3 linked regions of the Bacillus pumilus genome follow. The protein of the gene in region 1 interacts with the protein of each later gene in a pairwise test. Links are inferred from orthologs where the notes say so. Each region holds a gene or a part of one and is shown on either strand. Other genes may lie near its edges.

Region 1 (3,817 bases):
GCCTCAAAATCCTTATAAATCAGTAGTTTCAAGGTCTTTTGACTTTAAGAGTCATATTTTACAAACAATAGTAAACAAAATGATTGACGATTTATGGAAACCTTGTTATGCTATGAATGTAAGGAATTTGTCGAATAATGACGAAGATAATATTATATTAAGAATAAGAACTCTTTGGGAGGAGAATGAAGATGAAATCTACAGGTATTGTACGTAAAGTTGACGAATTAGGGCGCGTGGTGATTCCAATCGAACTTCGCCGTACTCTAGGAATCGCTGAAAAAGACGCTTTGGAAATTTATGTTGATGATGAAAAAATTATCCTAAAAAAATATAAACCAAACATGACTTGCCAAGTTACAGGTGAAGTATCAGACGATAACCTTAAACTTGCTAATGGTAAATTAGTTCTTAGCCGTGAAGGTGCAGAGCAAATCATTAACGAAATCCAAAACCAACTTCAATCACAAAAATAAGTTTGATATAAAAAAGGTTCTTGCACCGTTTGCAAGAACCTTTCTTTATTGTTCAATATGATAAGCATCGTATATGGTGCGTTTTGGTACTCCACGTTCGACGGCTGTACGCTTAATGGCTTCCTTTGACGTTAATCCTTCTTCTATGTAATGGATCACGTGTTCTTTTTCTGATAAGGACTTCCACCAAACTTCTTCATTTAGCTCTTCTTCATCTTGATCGTTCCCTTGTACGACAAGACAGAATTCACCTCGGATTTGATTTTCTGTCGCCCATGTCAGCACAGACTCTAAATCTCCACGAATAAACTCTTCAAATTTTTTCGTTAGTTCTCTCGTAATGGCGATATTCCGGTTACCCCACACTTCTTTCATCAAAGTCAGCGTTTCTTTTAACCGATGAGGCGCTTCATAGAAAATGATGGTTTCTTGACGCTTCTTCAAAGCTTCGAGCTGTTTTTTCTTTTCCTTTTTTTGTCGGTCGAGAAATCCATAAAAGAAAAATGGCTGCGGCGTAATCCCTGATGCAATGAGTGCTGTAAGTGCAGCATTTGCTCCAGGTAATGGAACGACATAACCGCCGATATTAGTAAAGTCTCGGACCACTTCAGCACCTGGATCAGAAATCGTCGGTAAACCAGCATCGCTCACAAGTGCGATGTTTTTTCCTTCTTTTAACCATTCGATCAACTTGTGACCGCTACTGTCTTTGTTATGCTCATGATAACTCGTCAATGGCGTATCAATTTCATAGACATGGCAAAGCTTTTTCGTTTGTCTTGTATCCTCTGCGGCAATATAGTCTACATCTTTTAATGTTTGTATGGCTCGAAACGTCATATCTTCTAAATTGCCAATTGGGGTTGGGACGAGATATAGAATCCCCATATCTGATTGACCATCAAAGCTTTTTTGTGTGTTCATGTGTCGCCTCCTTTTCAATACGCATTTCTTCTATATAAAGATCTTTCTTTTTTCGTGTCCACGTTTTGAAACGATATTCTTGCTGCATCGCTTCTCTTTTGGTTGCAAAACATTCATGATAATACAGCTCAACTGGCCGTCTGGCTCTTGTATACTTTGCTCCCTTCCCACTATTGTGGGTCATCAGTCTTTTTTGTAAATCATTTGTATAACCTGCATATAGGCTGCCGTCAGCACATTTCAATACATAGAAATAATGATTATGCTTCTCCATACAGTATCGTCCTGATTTCCTCTGTATACTCTTGATCATCTCCATAAACAAAAAGAGGCGGGAGAATTTTCAGATCTGGTTTTCCATCTTTTATCCCCTCTACTAAGATGGTATTGGCCTCTTTGCCCTGTTTGGGATAAACAAATTGAATTCGTTTTGGCTCAATTCGGTACTTCTTCATTAATTCCACAATCTCAAGCAGCCGTCCCGGCCGATGGACCATTGCCAGTTTCCCTCCTTGCTTCAGAAGCGTAGAAGAAACGCGGATAACATCTTCTAATGTACAATGGATTTCATGCCGAGCAATGGCCAAGTATTCATTCTCATTAATCTCTTCCTTAGAAGGTGTCTTAAAATATGGCGGATTACATGTGATGACATCTACTTTGTGATTGCCGTAGCGTGCTGGCATATCATTCAGATCACCATGAATCAGTTCTATCTGCTTTTCAAGTTGATTATACGCCACACTTCTTTTTGCCATATCAAAAAGCCGATCTTGAATTTCAACTCCCGTAATGGAAGCCTTAGATCGAGTCGAAAGCAGCAATGGCACAATGCCATTTCCTGTACAAAGATCAATGATCTCTCCTTTTTGGATGGGCACATACGCAAATTTTGCTAATAAGACTGCGTCCAATGAAAAGGCGAAAACCGTTTTACTTTGAATAATCTTCATATCTTCGGCGAGCAAATAATCTAATCGTTCATCTTCTCTTAACGAAACCATGATGTATCCTTTCTTTTCCTGTGAAAAAGGCTTCCGATTCAGCGGAAGCCTTTTCTCATTTTTTATTTAAAAATGACAGACAGAACAAACAGTCTCCCTCTTTACGTATGCTCCCATAATGTACATTGCAAATATGGAAGCCCTCCTGATATAACCGAGCTAGGTTATCATGACCTTCTCCTATATCAGAATGACCTGGCTTCTGAGCAGAATCATTCTCTGTCTCAGACGATTTGTCCCGATCGGACTGATCCAGACGTTCACGCAAGTGCTGATTCTCCATCTGCAGCTGATGATTTTCTTCAATCACTTCACCGATATGATTTTTCAAATCACCTAACTGGCGATAAAGAGAACCGATTTGTTCTTCTAAATTGATTACCGTATCAAATAGTTCCTTTTTATCCAAGGTGGCACACCTCGTTACTCAGTTGTTTGTGCAGATACAACGCCTTCTTGTAATAATTCTTCCCAAGTATATTCTATCACTTTTTCTTGTCCGGTTAATTCAACTTGCAAAATTCGTTCTAAAATGTTGAGCCCTACTACCTTTGCAGAGCCACTAGATGTTTGAATCGTTTCACCGATATCCGGCAATTGTTCTTTCGCCGTTTCATACTCATCGTTCTCATATTTCAAGCAACACATCAAACGACCGCAAAGCCCTGAAATTTTTGTGGGATTTAGCGACAGGTTTTGATCTTTTGCCATCTTAATGGATACTGGTTCAAAGTCTCCTAAGAATGTCGAACAGCAAAGCATTCGCCCGCAAGGTCCTATGCCCCCCAGCATTTTTGCCTCGTCCCTTACACCAATCTGGCGAAGTTCAATTCTTGTTTTGAAAATCGATGCAAGATCCTTCACTAGCTCACGGAAATCCACTCTGCCATCCGCTGTGAAGTAGAAGATGACCTTGTTTCGGTCAAATGTAAATTCAACATCAACCAGCTTCATTTCAAGACCATGTTCACTTACCTTCTGAAGACATGTATCAAAGGCTGTCATCGCTGCTTCTTTGTTTTCCTCAACGATGAGCCGATCTCTTTCATCTGCTACACGAATCACCTTACGCAGAGGAAGAACGACATCGTGTTCATCTACTTTTTTATTAGCGATGACCACTTGCCCGTACTCAACTCCTCTGACCGTCTCTACAATGACACAACTATCATTTTCTATATGAAATCCATTAGGATCGAAATAATAGATTTTGCCCGCTTTTTTAAAGCGAACACCAATTACGTTGTACAAGCTTATCCCTCCTGCAACATCAACACCAATTGCTCCATCAGCCCTTGGGCATTCACGTTGGATTGAAGTCTCTTTTTCGCTTCTAATACAGCAAGGATCTGGTTCGTCACCATCTGCTGTGTGGAATGCAGCGCATGCTGCTTCATTGTCTGGAATAAGTCT
Region 2 (3,339 bases), 230 kb from region 1 along the record:
TAGCTCTGTTAAACTCTTCCCTGGAATGACGACATTGTATGAGCTTTCCTCGTCAATATCCAACTTCGCTTTTCTTAAAGCAAGACGGTGGCTATCGGTCGCTGTGCATATTAATTCACCTTTTTCCACCTTCCAGTTTACACCTGTCAAGATAGGTCGTGTTTCTGAGGTGGACACTGCAAAAACAGTTTGACGAATTAAGTTTTTAAGCAGATCTGTTGGAATTTGAAATGCATGATGCTCTTCAATTTGCGGAAGATGCGGATACTCTTCAGCATCTAAGCCGTTTAAGTTAAATTCTGCTGAACCAGAACGAATGATGGTGAGGTGATTTTGTTCTACTTCAATTTCGACAGTAGCCATTGGCAGTTTCTTCACAATTTCACTAAAGAAGCGAGCCTGAAGCACAATACTTCCTGGACGATCAATCGTAATTACTTCTAAATCTCCATCTCTTTGAGGAATAAAGGATTCAATTGAGATATCAGAGTCACTTCCTGTGAGAGAAACCCCCTCATCAGATGCTACAATTTTTATCCCTGTCAAAATAGGTATCGTTGTTCTAGAGGATACGGCCTTTAATACATCTTGGACACTTTCGACAAGACGATCTTTTTGAATCGTGAATTTCATAGTGGTCCTCCTAAATTTTCTTAATGACATGTATATATATTTTATTAATAAAAATCGTAGAAGTAATAGTAGGGCTTGTGAATATGTGGATAAGTCGGTAAAAAGAAAGGAAAGACAGCCTATCCACATGTGGACAGACTGTGTATGACTATGCTCTAGTTATTCACATTTTCCCGTACTTATTATATCAGCTAGGTTATTTTAATTGTTCTTTTATTTCTTTGACATGCTGCTGAAGCTGTTCATCCTCAACCATTAATTTCGAAATCTTCTCATGAGCGTGAATGACAGTCGTATGATCACGACCTCCAAATTCTTCTCCTATTTTAGGCAGAGAGGAATCGGTCATTTCTCTAGAGAGATACATGGCAATTTGTCTTGGATAAGCAACTGACTTCGTACGTTTCTTCGCTTTGAAATCCTCTAAACGGATATTAAATTGCTGCCCTACAATTCTTTGAATATCTTTAATTGTAATGACCCTTGGCTTCGACGAAGGAATGATGTCCTTTAGCGCCTCAGCTGCTAGATCCGCATTAATGTCTTTATTAATTAAAGAAGAGTAAGCAACGACACGAATCAAAGCACCCTCCAGTTCACGAATGTTGCTGTCGATTTGATTGGCAATATAGAGCATCACTTCATTCGGAATATCTAATCCCTCTGCTTTTGCCTTTTTTCGTAAAATCGCAATACGCGTTTCTAAATCTGGCGGGGTAATGTCCGTGATTAGGCCCCATTCGAATCGAGAGCGTAATCTGTCTTCAAGTGTCGGAATTTCTTTCGGCGGCCGGTCACTAGAAATGACGATTTGCTTACTTTCTTCGTGAAGTGTGTTGAATGTATGGAAAAACTCTTCTTGTGTTTGTTCTTTTCCTGCTAAAAATTGAATATCATCTATCAAAAGCACATCGACATTCCGATAGCGATTACGGAAATCGACAGCTTTGTTGTCTCGGATTGAGTTGATAAATTCATTTGTAAATTTTTCAGATGATAGATAGACCACTTTGGCTGATGGATTATGGTCGATGACATAATGACCAATCGCATGCATCAAGTGAGTCTTTCCTAAACCAACGCCCCCATAAATAAAGAGCGGATTATATGCTTTTGCTGGTGCTTCCGCAACTGCAAGTGAAGCGGCATGCGCAAATCGGTTGCCTGAACCAATAACAAAAGTATCAAATGTATATTTTGGATTCAGCATATTTTGTGGAATATCGACGGGATCTTCTTTAGACATCTTTTTAATTGGAGACTTTGGCATAGCTTCCACTTCATCCTGATTTTGAGGAATAATAAATTTAATGCTGAGCTCTTCACCTGTCAGTTCGTAGATGGTATCAGCAATTAAGTGAAGATATCTTGATTCCAACCAGTCTCTAGCAAATTCATTAGGTGCTGTAATTGTGAGCGTATCACCTTGAAGAGAATGGGCTTTTGTCGATTTCATCCATGTCTCAAAACTAGGTTTGCTCAACTTTGTCTCTATTTTTTGAAGTGCTTTATTCCACAGATCCAAAATATTTTCCATAAGGCTTCTCCCCCCTCCTTTTCTTTTTAAAATGACCAGTATCAAACTGTTATAGAACACGAAAAAGAGCAAATGGTCATCACCATTCGTGCACATACATTGTTGAAAACAAATAATATAGTAGAAAAACGTCTTTTCGACAAATCACACAGTCTGTGGATAAACAATTCAACAATCTGTGTAATATCTTTCCACAGGTTGTCCACAATTTGTGGATAACATAAATAGGTCAGATAAGTAATTAAGAGTTAAAACACAAATATAATATCAAAATAAACAAGATGGCGCAATGGGTGTCACAAACTTATCCACACACTTTACATCCTGTTGAAAAATAATTATCCACATCAGTTATTTGTGTGAAAAAAATGTCGATAATGAATGTGGATAGTCTAAATATGCCAAAAACATATCCACACCCTTGTTTTGGAGACCTTTTAGGAGGAAAAAGAGAAGAAAATGTTAGAAACTAAAAAAGAAGGTTTCTTCGTTTGATAAATTATGTTATGCTTATAAGGTTGATAATAAGAGTTTTATCATTGATATTGACAATCGATGGGTTACACAAATATAATGAGTTAGACTGTCTTAAACAGCTATTCCTCAGGGAGGTGTCATACATGAAAAGAACGTTTCAACCAAATAACCGTAAGCGTAGTAAAGTTCATGGCTTCCGCAGCCGTATGAGTTCTAAGAACGGACGTCTAGTTTTAAAGCGACGCCGCAGCAAAGGTAGAAAAAAATTATCAGCTTAGGCCACTGAATAATGTCAGTGGTCTTTTTTACATAAAATCGTAAATGAACTGTCAGTTTTTATCGGAGTGGAAGAAAACATGAAGAAGCGAAACAGGCTAAAAAAAAATGAAGAGTTTCAAAAAGTGTTTAAAAAAGGTCAATCAATGGCGAATCGTCAATTCGTTATTTACCAGCTGGATCAACCAAATCAAGATGAACTGCGTTTAGGATTGTCTGTGAGTAAGAAGATTGGTAATGCAGTGATGAGAAATCGAATTAAACGACTGATCCGTCAGGTGTTTTTAGAGGAAGGTCATAAGTTAAAGCAAGAAAAAGACTACATTGTCATTGCGAGAAAACCAGCAAGTGAATTGACCTTTGAAGAAACAAAGAAGTCTCTCCAACATTTATTTAGAAAATCCGCTGTTTATCAA
Region 3 (11,430 bases), 230 kb from region 1 along the record:
TATTTTAATTGACATATAATACTATTATTATTAATATATGTATATACTAAAAAAAGGAGTGTTACCGATGAAAAAATTAATGAAAGCTTGTACATTGTCTTTAGCTGCTTTAGGTGCTCTTACGTTCTTCCAAACTGAAGGTGCTCATGCAGCTGCACAGCCAAAAGAACCAGTCATAGCAAAAGCTCCTATTATGAATAAAGTGATTAGAGTGAACCGCACGCTTACTGTAGGTTCCTCAATCGCCGTCTCTCTTCCAGCAAGCCAAATTTCTGTGTCGGGCGCAACATATGCCATTCAATTAGATCAAACAGCTCCGAACTTCACTTGGATTCGTGCCGTACAACGCGGATCTGTCACAGTTTCTTACTATAATTCACTAGGCGAGCTTGTGATTAACTATATTACTGTTCGATAAGCTACATGACTTTACATATAAAAAGGCGATGACTTCATGATCATCGCCTTTTTGTATGTCTACGTGTATTGTTAGACTTCATGATCATCGCCTTTTTGTATGTCTACGTGTATTGTTAGACTTCATGATCATCGCCTTTTTGTATGTCTACGTGTATTGTTAGACTTCATTTATCCAATGCTTGCCAACGACCACCCTTTATGTTAACTTTTAATAAAAATAAGTTAACATAATGAGAGGAGCTTATGATGGGGAAACCAATCACTTTGTCTTGGGAAGCGATAACAGAGAAAGCGCTGAAAAATGAACGAATCACGCTGCAAGAAGGGCTAGATATTCTTGAAGCGGACGATAGAGAATTATTATCGATCATGCATGCAGCCTATCAAGTACGATTTCATTTTTTTCAAAATAAGGTGAAATTAAATATGATTTTTAACGCAAAAAGTGGTTATTGTCCTGAAAACTGCGGTTATTGTTCACAGTCGATCATTTCAAACGCACCGGTTGAACGATATACAATGCTTGATCAAAAAACGATTGTGGCTGGCGCGCGTGAGGCGCTGAAGAGAAAAGCGGGGACTTATTGTATTGTTGCGAGCGGGAGAGCACCTTCTCATAGAGAATTAGATGAGGTGACGGCAGCAGTAAAAGAGATCACGGAGACCATGCCATTGAAGGTGTGTGCATGTCTTGGGTTATTAAATGAAGACAAAGCGAAGCGGCTGAAGGAAGCAGGGGTTCATCGGTACAATCACAATATCAATACACATCAAGATCATCATCCTCACATTACGACAACTCATACATATCATGACCGCTTGTCGACCCTTAAGAAGGTCAAGCAGTCTGGCATGTCACCCTGCTCAGGGGTTATTATTGGAATGGGTGAAACCAACCAGCAAATTGTTGAAATGGCTTTTGCGCTCAGAGCCATTGATGCGGATTCCATTCCAGTCAACTTTCTTCATGCAATTGAAGGAACACCACTTGAGCATCAAGAACGAACACATCCAATCAAAGCATTGAAAGTGTTGGCACTCATGAGGTTTGTTAATCCAACCAAGGAAATTCGAGTATCTGGAGGCAGAGAGTTCAATTTACGGACGCTTCAGCCGCTTGCCCTTTATGCCGCAAATTCCATTTTCGTAGGTGATTATTTAACAACAAAAGGTCAGCAGGTTCAAACGGATCATCACATCATTGAAGATTTAGGTTTTGACATAGAAGAATGTGCATTATAAAAAAGTCTGCCGGTGAATCGGCAGACTTTTTGACAAGACAATTAGAATCTTTTATGGAAATCGACAGTGCCGCTTCCTTCCTCGCGGTCAAAGCTGCCAACAAATGTCCAGTTAATATAGCCGCCGTCACCATTATTGACGAACGTCCCATCTTCAAATACCCAAATACCAAACGTAATACCATCATATTCAACACTATCATAGTAAACCACATTGTTCAGTCCACTAAAGTCATGATCTTGGCTTAAGTTTTGGACAACGACGTTATAGTTTTGACCTGCTTCATAGAAAGCGCTGTAAGCCGCATTTTTTACAAATCCATCACGATTTTGAGATGATTTTACTGCTTGTTCAATTTTATCGGCAATGGCTACTGGATCAATCGAGACACTTCCATCGACACCTGTTGTCGTTGCAGCTTCAGCCGTTTGACCAAAAGTCGTAAGAGATAGAGGGGCAGCAACCATTGACGTAGCGATCACAGAACTAACAAAAAATTTGCTTGTTTTTCTCATTATTTCTAACTCCTCCTTTAATTGGTATGTTTATGTACTACCCCTTCTCCTGTCTCTTAAACACTATTTTATGAAAAAAATTCTTTTTCTACCAATTAAGAGGGTAATTTTACTGTTTAAAAGAGTTGAAACAACAAAAAACTACTCTTTAATAAGAGTAGTCAGACCGTAGACAAACCCTACCTTTACTTCAAGTAAAAGTGGGGTTTTCACATTTTTTTTGAAAAACATCATGTGTTTTACGCTGGACATGGTACTTTCCATGTCCAGTTTGCTAGTTTTTTAAGGCTCGACTTGCATGTATTAGGCACGCCGCCAGCGTTCGTCCTGAGCCAGGATCAAACTCTCCGAGGTATGCAGGATGCATATCACACATGCGTTGCTACACGATGTAGCGAACTTAGCATGTGATCATTTCCTGCCTCGTCAGCGTTTGACTGACTACCTATGAAACATCATAGGATTTATTATAAAAACTCGAATTAACAGGTACGTATTGTCTTGTTTAGTTTTCAAAGAACTTGTGTGTCACTCTCTTAAAGCGACCACTTAAATATATCATATATCTCTATCAACAGTCAACATTTTTCTTAAAAAACATTTTGTTTTTCTAAGAAGTTTTTACTGGGGAATGAGATAAAAAATAGAGCCTCTTTTTGCTCCTTTGAAAGATTAACATATATCTATGAAAAAAGCATTATTAATTTCAAAAAAAGTGAAGTTTTTTCAAAAAAAATAAAGCCGGTGAAAAAACCGGCTTTATTTTACTCAGATTGCTCTTGATCTGACTCTATGTTTTCTATGTTTTCTATGTTTTCTATGTTTTCTACGTTCTCTTCATTATCTTCATCGTCTTCTGGTGATTGTTCAACTAATGCCACTGTTGCGACATGTTCCTCATCACCGAGACGGATTAGGCGAACACCTTGAGTAACTCGACCTGTTGTTGAAATGTCAGAAACGGCCATACGAATGATTACACCGCTTCCTGTAATAATCATCAAGTCTTCTTCGGCTTCAGCATTCGTTGCTTTCACTGCGACAAGTGGACCGTTATTGTCAGTGATTTTGCACGTTTTAAGACCTTTACCGCCACGACTTTGAACACGGTATTCTTTTTCAGGGGTTAGTTTGCCGTATCCTTTTTCAGTTACAATCAAGACGTTTGCATCTGGCTCAAGGATTTCCATGCCTACGACAATGTCATCTTCGGAAAGTGTGATCCCTTTCACTCCAGCTGCCGTACGTCCCATTTCACGAACATCTGTCTCGTCAAATCGGATCAGCATTCCTTTTTTCGTTCCAATGATGATTTGTTTTTCTCCATTGGTTAAACGAACAGCCATCAGTTCATCTTCGTCACGAAGGCTAAGTGCAATAAGACCGTTGTTTCGAATGTTAGCGAACTGCGACAATGTCGTCCGTTTTGATACACCGTGTCTTGTTGTAAAGAAGAGATAAGAATTTTCATCAAATTCGCTTACTGGAATAATGGCGTTAATCCATTCTCCCTTTTCTACTTCAAGAAGATTAATGATCGGAATCCCTTTCGCCGTCCGTCCGAATTCAGGAATTTCGTACCCTTTCGCACGATAAACCTTCCCTTTATTAGAGAAGAAAAGAATCGTATCGTGGGTCGATGTTGAAATCAACTGTTCAACGAAATCATCTTCGTTGGTTCCCATTCCTTGGACACCTTTACCGCCTCTTTTTTGACTGCGGTATGTAGAAGCTGGGAGACGCTTGATATAACCATTATGCGTGAGCGTAATCACGATGTTTTCAACAGGAATCAAATCTTCGTCTTCAATTGTTTCGATACCCGCTGTCACAATTTCAGTACGGCGCGTATCATTGAAGCGTTCTTTAATTTCTGTTAATTCTTCTCTAATGATTTCAAGTACTTTCTCATTGTCTGCTAAAATGGCTTTTAATTCAGCAATCAAATCAACAAGTCCTTTATATTCATCTTCTATCTTTTCTCGTTCTAGACCAGTCAAACGCTGAAGTCGCATATCAAGAATAGCCTGTGCCTGTTTTTCAGACAAGCTATAGTTTTCCATCAAACCATTTCTCGCAATTTCCGCAGTTTGAGAGCCTCTAATTAAAGCAATGACTTCATCTAAGTGATCAAGTGCAATTCTCAGACCTTCTAAAATGTGTGCTCTTGCTTCTGCTTTACGCAGCTCATACGCTGTTCTTCTGCGAATGATCACTTTTTGATGCTCTAGATAATACTCAAGACATTGTTTGAGGGACAAGACTTTTGGCTGCCCATCAACAAGTGCCAATAAGTTGATACCAAATGACGTTTGAAGTGTCGTTTGTTTATAAAGATTGTTTAATAGAACATGGACGTTTGCGTCTCTACGCAGTTCAATGACAATACGCATACCATTACGGTCTGATTCATCACGCAAATCTGTAATGCCATCAATCTTTTTATCACGTACAAGATCAGCAATTTTTTCAATTAAACGGGCTTTGTTGACTTGGTAAGGAATCTCATTGATAACAATGCGCTGTTTACCGCTAGATGTTTCCTCAATATTCGATTTTGCTCTTAATGTAATAGAGCCGCGCCCTGTTTCATACGCCTTCCGAATACCACTTCGGCCAATGATTTGACCTGCTGTTGGGAAATCTGGACCTGGAATGATGTCCATAAGCTCCTGTGTGGTCATTTCCGGGTTTTGACTGATAGCCAATACCCCATCAATCACTTCACCTAGTTGGTGCGGCGGAATATTGGTCGCCATTCCTACAGCAATTCCTGTCGCTCCGTTGACCAACAAGTTAGGGAATCTTGCAGGCATCACCATTGGCTCTCTTTCACTGCCGTCATAGTTATCCTGATAATCAATAGTATCCTTAGTGATATCACGGAGGATTTCCATAGAAATCTTCGATAGACGTGCCTCGGTATAACGCATCGCCGCTGCTCCGTCTCCATCGACTGAACCAAAGTTTCCATGACCATCTACTAACATATAACGATAGTTGAAGTCTTGCGCCATACGAACCATCGCTTCGTATACAGCACTGTCACCATGAGGGTGATACTTACCGATAACTTCCCCGACGATACGTGCAGATTTCTTAAATGGTTTATCACTTGTCATACCTAGGTCATTCATCGCATACAAAATTCTTCGATGCACGGGCTTTAATCCGTCACGCACATCTGGTAATGCACGCGACACAATCACACTCATTGCATAATCTAAAAAAGACGTACGCATTTCCTGACTAATATTCACTTCGCGTACATTTGGTGTATGTTGTTCACTCACTATAAGAACCTCCCTTTACGTATCACATGAAATAAATTATGTGGGAGTAAAATATGTATTTATCTTCACAAGACTATTCTCCATTATATCAATAATCTCGTCTTTATACACATTTATTTACTAGAAAATCAACGAAAACACGGAAAAACAGGACATTGGTTACACGCTCCTATTTCTTGAAAAACAACCTTATTCCAAACAAGAAATAAGGTTGTTCTCAGTAGGGAGCTATCTAAATATCGAGGTTTTTCACGTATTGCGCATTTTCTTCGATAAAGTTTCTTCTCGGCTCTACTTTATCTCCCATGAGCATTTCAAATGTCTCATCAGCATCGATTGCATCCTCAAGTGTCACTTGAAGAAGTGTTCTCGCATCAGGATCCATTGTTGTTTCCCAAAGCTGAGCTGCATTCATTTCTCCAAGACCTTTATAACGCTGAAGTCCAGGTTTTGGTGTTTGAGAAAGTGATTTCAACAGCTCGTCTAGCTGTTTATCGTTATACACGTACTCAACACGTTTTCCTTGTTGCACTTTATATAAAGGTGGCTGTGCAATATACACATAACCGTTTTCAATGATTTCACGCATGTAGCGATAGAAGAATGTTAGAAGCAGCGTTCGAATGTGCGCTCCATCCACATCGGCATCTGTCATAATCACAACTTTGTGATAGCGAGCCTTCTCTAAATTGAAGTCTTCTCCGATTCCAGTTCCTAATGCTGTAATCATTGAACGAACCTCGTTGTTCGATAGAATTTTATCTAGTCGCGCTTTTTCAACGTTTAGGATCTTCCCTCTTAACGGCAAAATGGCTTGGAAGTGACGATCACGACCTTGCTTAGCAGATCCGCCCGCTGAATCTCCCTCTACGATATAGAGTTCAGAGATGGATGGGTCTTTAGAAGAACAGTCCGCTAGTTTCCCCGGTAAGCTGGAGACTTCCAGTGCGCTTTTACGTCTTGTCAGCTCACGTGCCTTTTTGGCAGCCATTCTTGCACGAGCTGCCATCACGCCTTTCTCCACAATTTTCTTTGCCGCATCAGGGTTCTCTAAGAGGAATTTCTCAAGTGCTTCAGAGAAAAGGGAGTCGGTAATGGTTCTTGCTTCTGAGTTCCCAAGCTTTGTCTTCGTTTGCCCTTCGAATTGAGGATCTGGATGTTTGATAGAGATAATGGCTGTTAAGCCTTCTCGCACATCTTCACCGCTCAAATTCGAGTCTCCATCTTTGAATACGCCATTTTTACGAGCATAATCATTGATCACACGCGTCAGACCTGTTTTAAAGCCTGCTTCGTGTGTTCCGCCTTCATACGTGTTGATATTGTTGGCGAAGGAATAGATGTTGCTTGTATAGGAATCGTTATATTGTAATGCCACTTCAACCGTAATTCCGTCTCTTTCACCTTCGATGTAAACAGGTTCTTCATGAACGACTTCTTTTGAGCGATTTAAATGTTCTACATAGCTCTTAATACCGCCTTCGTAGCAGTATTCATTTCGTCGTTCTTTACCTTCGCGTAAATCTTCAATAATGATGTTTACACCTTTTGTTAAGAAAGCTAATTCACGTACACGGTTAGCAAGTGTGTCGTAATCAAATTCAATGGTTTCAGTAAAAATTTCTGGATCTGGCACAAAATGAGTGGTTGTCCCTGTAACATCTGTTTCACCAATGATCTCTAAATCTCCAACTGGAACACCGCGTTTGAATTGTTGATAATGAATTTTCCCATCACGATATACGGTCACGTCTAAGGTCGTAGATAACGCATTAACAACAGATGCCCCTACGCCATGCAGACCGCCAGATACTTTATAACCACTGCCGTCAAATTTACCGCCAGCGTGAAGAACAGTCATAATAACCTCTACAGCAGGACGTCCCATTTTCTCATGAATCCCAACAGGAATTCCGCGACCATTATCTTTCACTGTAATGCTATTATCCTTTTCGATTTGCACGGTAATATCTGTGCAATATCCAGCTAAAGCCTCATCAATACTGTTGTCGACAATTTCCCATACAAGATGGTGAAGTCCTTTTGCACTGGTTGACCCAATGTACATTCCTGGACGTTTTCTAACAGCTTCTAGTCCTTCAAGCACCTGTATCTGATTTTCATCATAACTATTATGTTGCTGTTCCATTGCCACGTACATTCACCTACACTTTTCTTAAACGATATATTTATATGAATTGAGCTTTTAGACTTCAATTTCAATCACAAATGAAGCACGTTTTTTGAGCGTGCTTGAGGAAAGAGGAGAGTAATAAACAGATTTAGTTGTGACGACGATGGATTTTGGTGTCCCTTGTGATAACGAAATGATTTGTCCTTCTTGTTTTTGAAGAAACTCTTCTACAACAGAAGACGACCTCATTTTGTAATCAACAATTGCGACAATCTCTCGTGTAGAAACAACACAATCATCACCTAAATGAATATACAAGACCCACACCTCATTTATCAGTCAATTACTTTTCCACTGGCTACTCTGAAAATTTCCGCTTCTTTCAAGGTGGCGTGATCGATGCCTTCAACACTTGTTGTGGTGACGAAGGTCTGTACACGTCCCTGAATGGTATGGAGCAAATGAGACTGTCTGTAATCATCAAGTTCAGATAAAACATCATCGAGTAGAAGAATGGGATATTCTCCGATTTCTTCGTGTATCAAGTCGATTTCTGCCAGCTTTAGTGAAAGAGCTGTTGTTCTTTGTTGCCCTTGAGAGCCATATGTCTGAACATCCCGACCATTCACAAAGAAAAGAATGTCATCTCTGTGAGGTCCCCACAGCGTCACTCCTCGGTCTATTTCTCTGTCTCTTAGTTTCTGAAACGATTCTTCATAGCTATTCTTTATTTTCGACAAGTCTGACGCTTCTGATACCTCTATCGCCGTGTGGTATTGGAGCGTGAGTGTTTCTAGCTCTCTAGAAATGCCAAAATGCAACGGCTGCGCCCATTTTTCGAGCTGTTTCGTAAAAGTCAGTCGTCTTTTGACAACCTTCGCTGCCGCATCAATCAATTGCTCTGTTAAAACCTCCAGCATCGCTTGATCCGTTTGCTTTCTAGTCTGCAATTGTTTCAAGTAATGATTCCGCTGAGAGAGAATTTTTTGATAGAGCGATAAATCATGCAAGTAGACAGCAGAAACTTGTCCAATCTCCATATCGAGGAATCTTCTGCGGATTTGCGGGCTGCCCTTTACAAGACTTAAGTCCTCTGGTGCAAACATGATGGTGTTTAGCGCACCAACATAATGACTGAGCTTCTGTTGTTCAATGTGATTGACCTTGCCCTTTTTCCCTTTTTTTGAAATCACGAGCTGCATTGGGAGTGGACCATTTTTTTTGATGACTCTACCTTCTATTTTAGCATAGTCTTGGTCCCATCGGATAAGTTCTTTATCATTTGACGTACGATGCGACTTTGCCATCGACAATACATAGATCGCTTCCATCAAGTTCGTTTTACCTTGGGCATTCTCACCGATCATGACATTCACCTTGTTGTCGAATTGAAGCTCGGTGTGTTCATAGTTTCGGTATGAAGTTAACGCCAGACTTTGAATGTACATGTATTGTCACCCGTTTCTAATTCACAACTTGAAATGTGCCATAACCTTCTATCTCGACAACATCTCCTGGGTATAGTTTGCGTCCCCGTCTATTATCTGGCTCTTGATTAATGAACACCTCATGTTCACTCAAAAACCATTTCGCCATTCCGCCAGATTGGATGACTTCGGCTAATTTCAAAAATTGCCCTAATGTAATCATTTCTTTCTCAATGGTTATAGGATTAGGCATTATATCGACCTCTTTCAATATCACTAATATCTAATTGTACTAAAAAACAAGACAAGAAGGAAAGGGGGAAAGCGAACTGGGATGAAAGAAAGCATGGTAAACGAGAAGAAAAGCTGCTATGCACTCACACAGCAGCTATTTTAGATTGAATTAATATGTTCTGACTGGAAGAATCAACTGCAAGATTGAATCATCATTTGGCGTGCGCAACAGGAACGGTCTCATAGCACCAGTAAAACTTACATGAATCTCTGTTCCCTCTAATACTTTTAACGCATCTAGCATATATTTTGGACTAAAGGAGATTTTAAGGTCCTCCCCTTTAATGTCATCTGCTTGAACTGTTTCGACTACTTTACCGATTTCAGGTGAATTAGAAGAAATCTCAAGGCTTTGTTCAGGATCAGCTGACAGCTTTACGACATTATTGCGTCCTTCTCTTGCCAAAAGTGATGCACGATCAATGGCTTGAAGGAATTCCTTTGTGTTGACCACAACATCCGTTTTACTTTCCTGCGGGATCAGGCGAGCTGTATCTGGATAATTCCCATCCAGCAATCTTGAGAAGAACAACACGTTTTGTGCTTTAAAGAGAACTTGAGTTTCTGTAATCACGATGCTCACAAGATCTTGCCCATCATCAAGGATTCTACTTAGCTCTGTTAAACTCTTCCCTGGAATGACGACATTGTATGAGCTTTCCTCGTCAATATCCAACTTCGCTTTTCTTAAAGCAAGACGGTGGCTATCGGTCGCTGTGCATATTAATTCACCTTTTTCCACCTTCCAGTTTACACCTGTCAAGATAGGTCGTGTTTCTGAGGTGGACACTGCAAAAACAGTTTGACGAATTAAGTTTTTAAGCAGATCTGTTGGAATTTGAAATGCATGATGCTCTTCAATTTGCGGAAGATGCGGATACTCTTCAGCATCTAAGCCGTTTAAGTTAAATTCTGCTGAACCAGAACGAATGATGGTGAGGTGATTTTGTTCTACTTCAATTTCGACAGTAGCCATTGGCAGTTTCTTCACAATTTCACTAAAGAAGCGAGCCTGAAGCACAATACTTCCTGGACGATCAATCGTAATTACTTCTAAATCTCCATCTCTTTGAGGAATAAAGGATTCAATTGAGATATCAGAGTCACTTCCTGTGAGAGAAACCCCCTCATCAGATGCTACAATTTTTATCCCTGTCAAAATAGGTATCGTTGTTCTAGAGGATACGGCCTTTAATACATCTTGGACACTTTCGACAAGACGATCTTTTTGAATCGTGAATTTCATAGTGGTCCTCCTAAATTTTCTTAATGACATGTATATATATTTTATTAATAAAAATCGTAGAAGTAATAGTAGGGCTTGTGAATATGTGGATAAGTCGGTAAAAAGAAAGGAAAGACAGCCTATCCACATGTGGACAGACTGTGTATGACTATGCTCTAGTTATTCACATTTTCCCGTACTTATTATATCAGCTAGGTTATTTTAATTGTTCTTTTATTTCTTTGACATGCTGCTGAAGCTGTTCATCCTCAACCATTAATTTCGAAATCTTCTCATGAGCGTGAATGACAGTCGTATGATCACGACCTCCAAATTCTTCTCCTATTTTAGGCAGAGAGGAATCGGTCATTTCTCTAGAGAGATACATGGCAATTTGTCTTGGATAAGCAACTGACTTCGTACGTTTCTTCGCTTTGAAATCCTCTAAACGGATATTAAATTGCTGCCCTACAATTCTTTGAATATCTTTAATTGTAATGACCCTTGGCTTCGACGAAGGAATGATGTCCTTTAGCGCCTCAGCTGCTAGATCCGCATTAATGTCTTTATTAATTAAAGAAGAGTAAGCAACGACACGAATCAAAGCACCCTCCAGTTCACGAATGTTGCTGTCGATTTGATTGGCAATATAGAGCATCACTTCATTCGGAATATCTAATCCCTCTGCTTTTGCCTTTTTTCGTAAAATCGCAATACGCGTTTCTAAATCTGGCGGGGTAATGTCCGTGATTAGGCCCCATTCGAATCGAGAGCGTAATCTGTCTTCAAGTGTCGGAATTTCTTTCGGCGGCCGGTCACTAGAAATGACGATTTGCTTACTTTCTTCGTGAAGTGTGTTGAATGTATGGAAAAACTCTTC

Evidence for each region.
Region 2: the proteins of yabA (region 1) and dnaA interact in binary tests that used the Bacillus subtilis proteins (3 or more experiments, as listed by UniProt). The link is inferred for Bacillus pumilus from one-to-one orthologs.
Region 3: the proteins of yabA (region 1) and dnaN interact in binary tests that used the Bacillus subtilis proteins (3 or more experiments, as listed by UniProt). The link is inferred for Bacillus pumilus from one-to-one orthologs.

The regions. Positions count from the first base shown.
Region 1 is NZ_CP047089.1:3,363,131-3,366,947, reverse strand. Bases 1,137-3,817 are described here. They hold yabA (DNA replication initiation control protein YabA), read right to left. Parts: upstream 2,814-3,817; coding sequence 2,460-2,813; downstream 1,137-2,459. Other genes in these bases: holB (DNA polymerase III subunit delta'), read right to left, coding at 3,658-3,817; ricT (competence/sporulation regulator complex protein RicT), read right to left, coding at 2,828-3,655; GPS65_RS16900 (tRNA1(Val) (adenine(37)-N6)-methyltransferase), read right to left, coding at 1,661-2,404; GPS65_RS16905 (GIY-YIG nuclease family protein), read right to left, coding at 1,378-1,674; rsmI (16S rRNA (cytidine(1402)-2'-O)-methyltransferase), read right to left, coding at 1,137-1,400. Also shown: GPS65_RS16915 (transition state genes transcriptional regulator AbrB), read left to right, coding at 186-476; more of rsmI, read right to left, coding at 522-1,136. UniProt on the Bacillus subtilis protein: Involved in control of chromosome replication initiation. Inhibits the cooperative binding of DnaA to the oriC region. Thus negatively regulating initiation of chromosome replication.
Region 2 is NZ_CP047089.1:3,597,067-3,600,405, forward strand. Bases 1-2,814 are described here. They hold dnaA (chromosomal replication initiator protein DnaA), read right to left. Parts: upstream 2,171-2,814; coding sequence 830-2,170; downstream 1-829. Other genes in these bases: dnaN (DNA polymerase III subunit beta), read right to left, coding at 1-633; rpmH (50S ribosomal protein L34), read left to right, coding at 2,791-2,814. Also shown: more of rpmH, read left to right, coding at 2,815-2,925; rnpA (ribonuclease P protein component), read left to right, coding at 3,004-3,339. UniProt on the Bacillus subtilis protein: Plays an essential role in the initiation and regulation of chromosomal replication. ATP-DnaA binds to the origin of replication (oriC) to initiate formation of the DNA replication initiation complex once per cell cycle.
Region 3 is NZ_CP047089.1:3,587,129-3,598,558, forward strand. The notes cover bases 8,504-11,430. They hold dnaN (DNA polymerase III subunit beta), read right to left. Parts: upstream 10,572-11,430; coding sequence 9,435-10,571; downstream 8,504-9,434. Other genes in these bases: recF (DNA replication/repair protein RecF), read right to left, coding at 8,504-9,052; yaaA (S4 domain-containing protein YaaA), read right to left, coding at 9,069-9,284; dnaA (chromosomal replication initiator protein DnaA), read right to left, coding at 10,768-11,430. Also shown: GPS65_RS18070 (hypothetical protein), read left to right, coding at 68-418; biotin synthase BioB, read left to right, coding at 667-1,662; GPS65_RS18080 (hypothetical protein), read right to left, coding at 1,704-2,177; gyrA (DNA gyrase subunit A), read right to left, coding at 2,942-5,470; gyrB (DNA topoisomerase (ATP-hydrolyzing) subunit B), read right to left, coding at 5,703-7,619; extracellular matrix regulator RemB, read right to left, coding at 7,677-7,922; more of recF, read right to left, coding at 7,940-8,503. UniProt on the Bacillus subtilis protein: Confers DNA tethering and processivity to DNA polymerases and other proteins. Acts as a clamp, forming a ring around DNA (a reaction catalyzed by the clamp-loading complex) which diffuses in an ATP-independent manner freely and bidirectionally along dsDNA.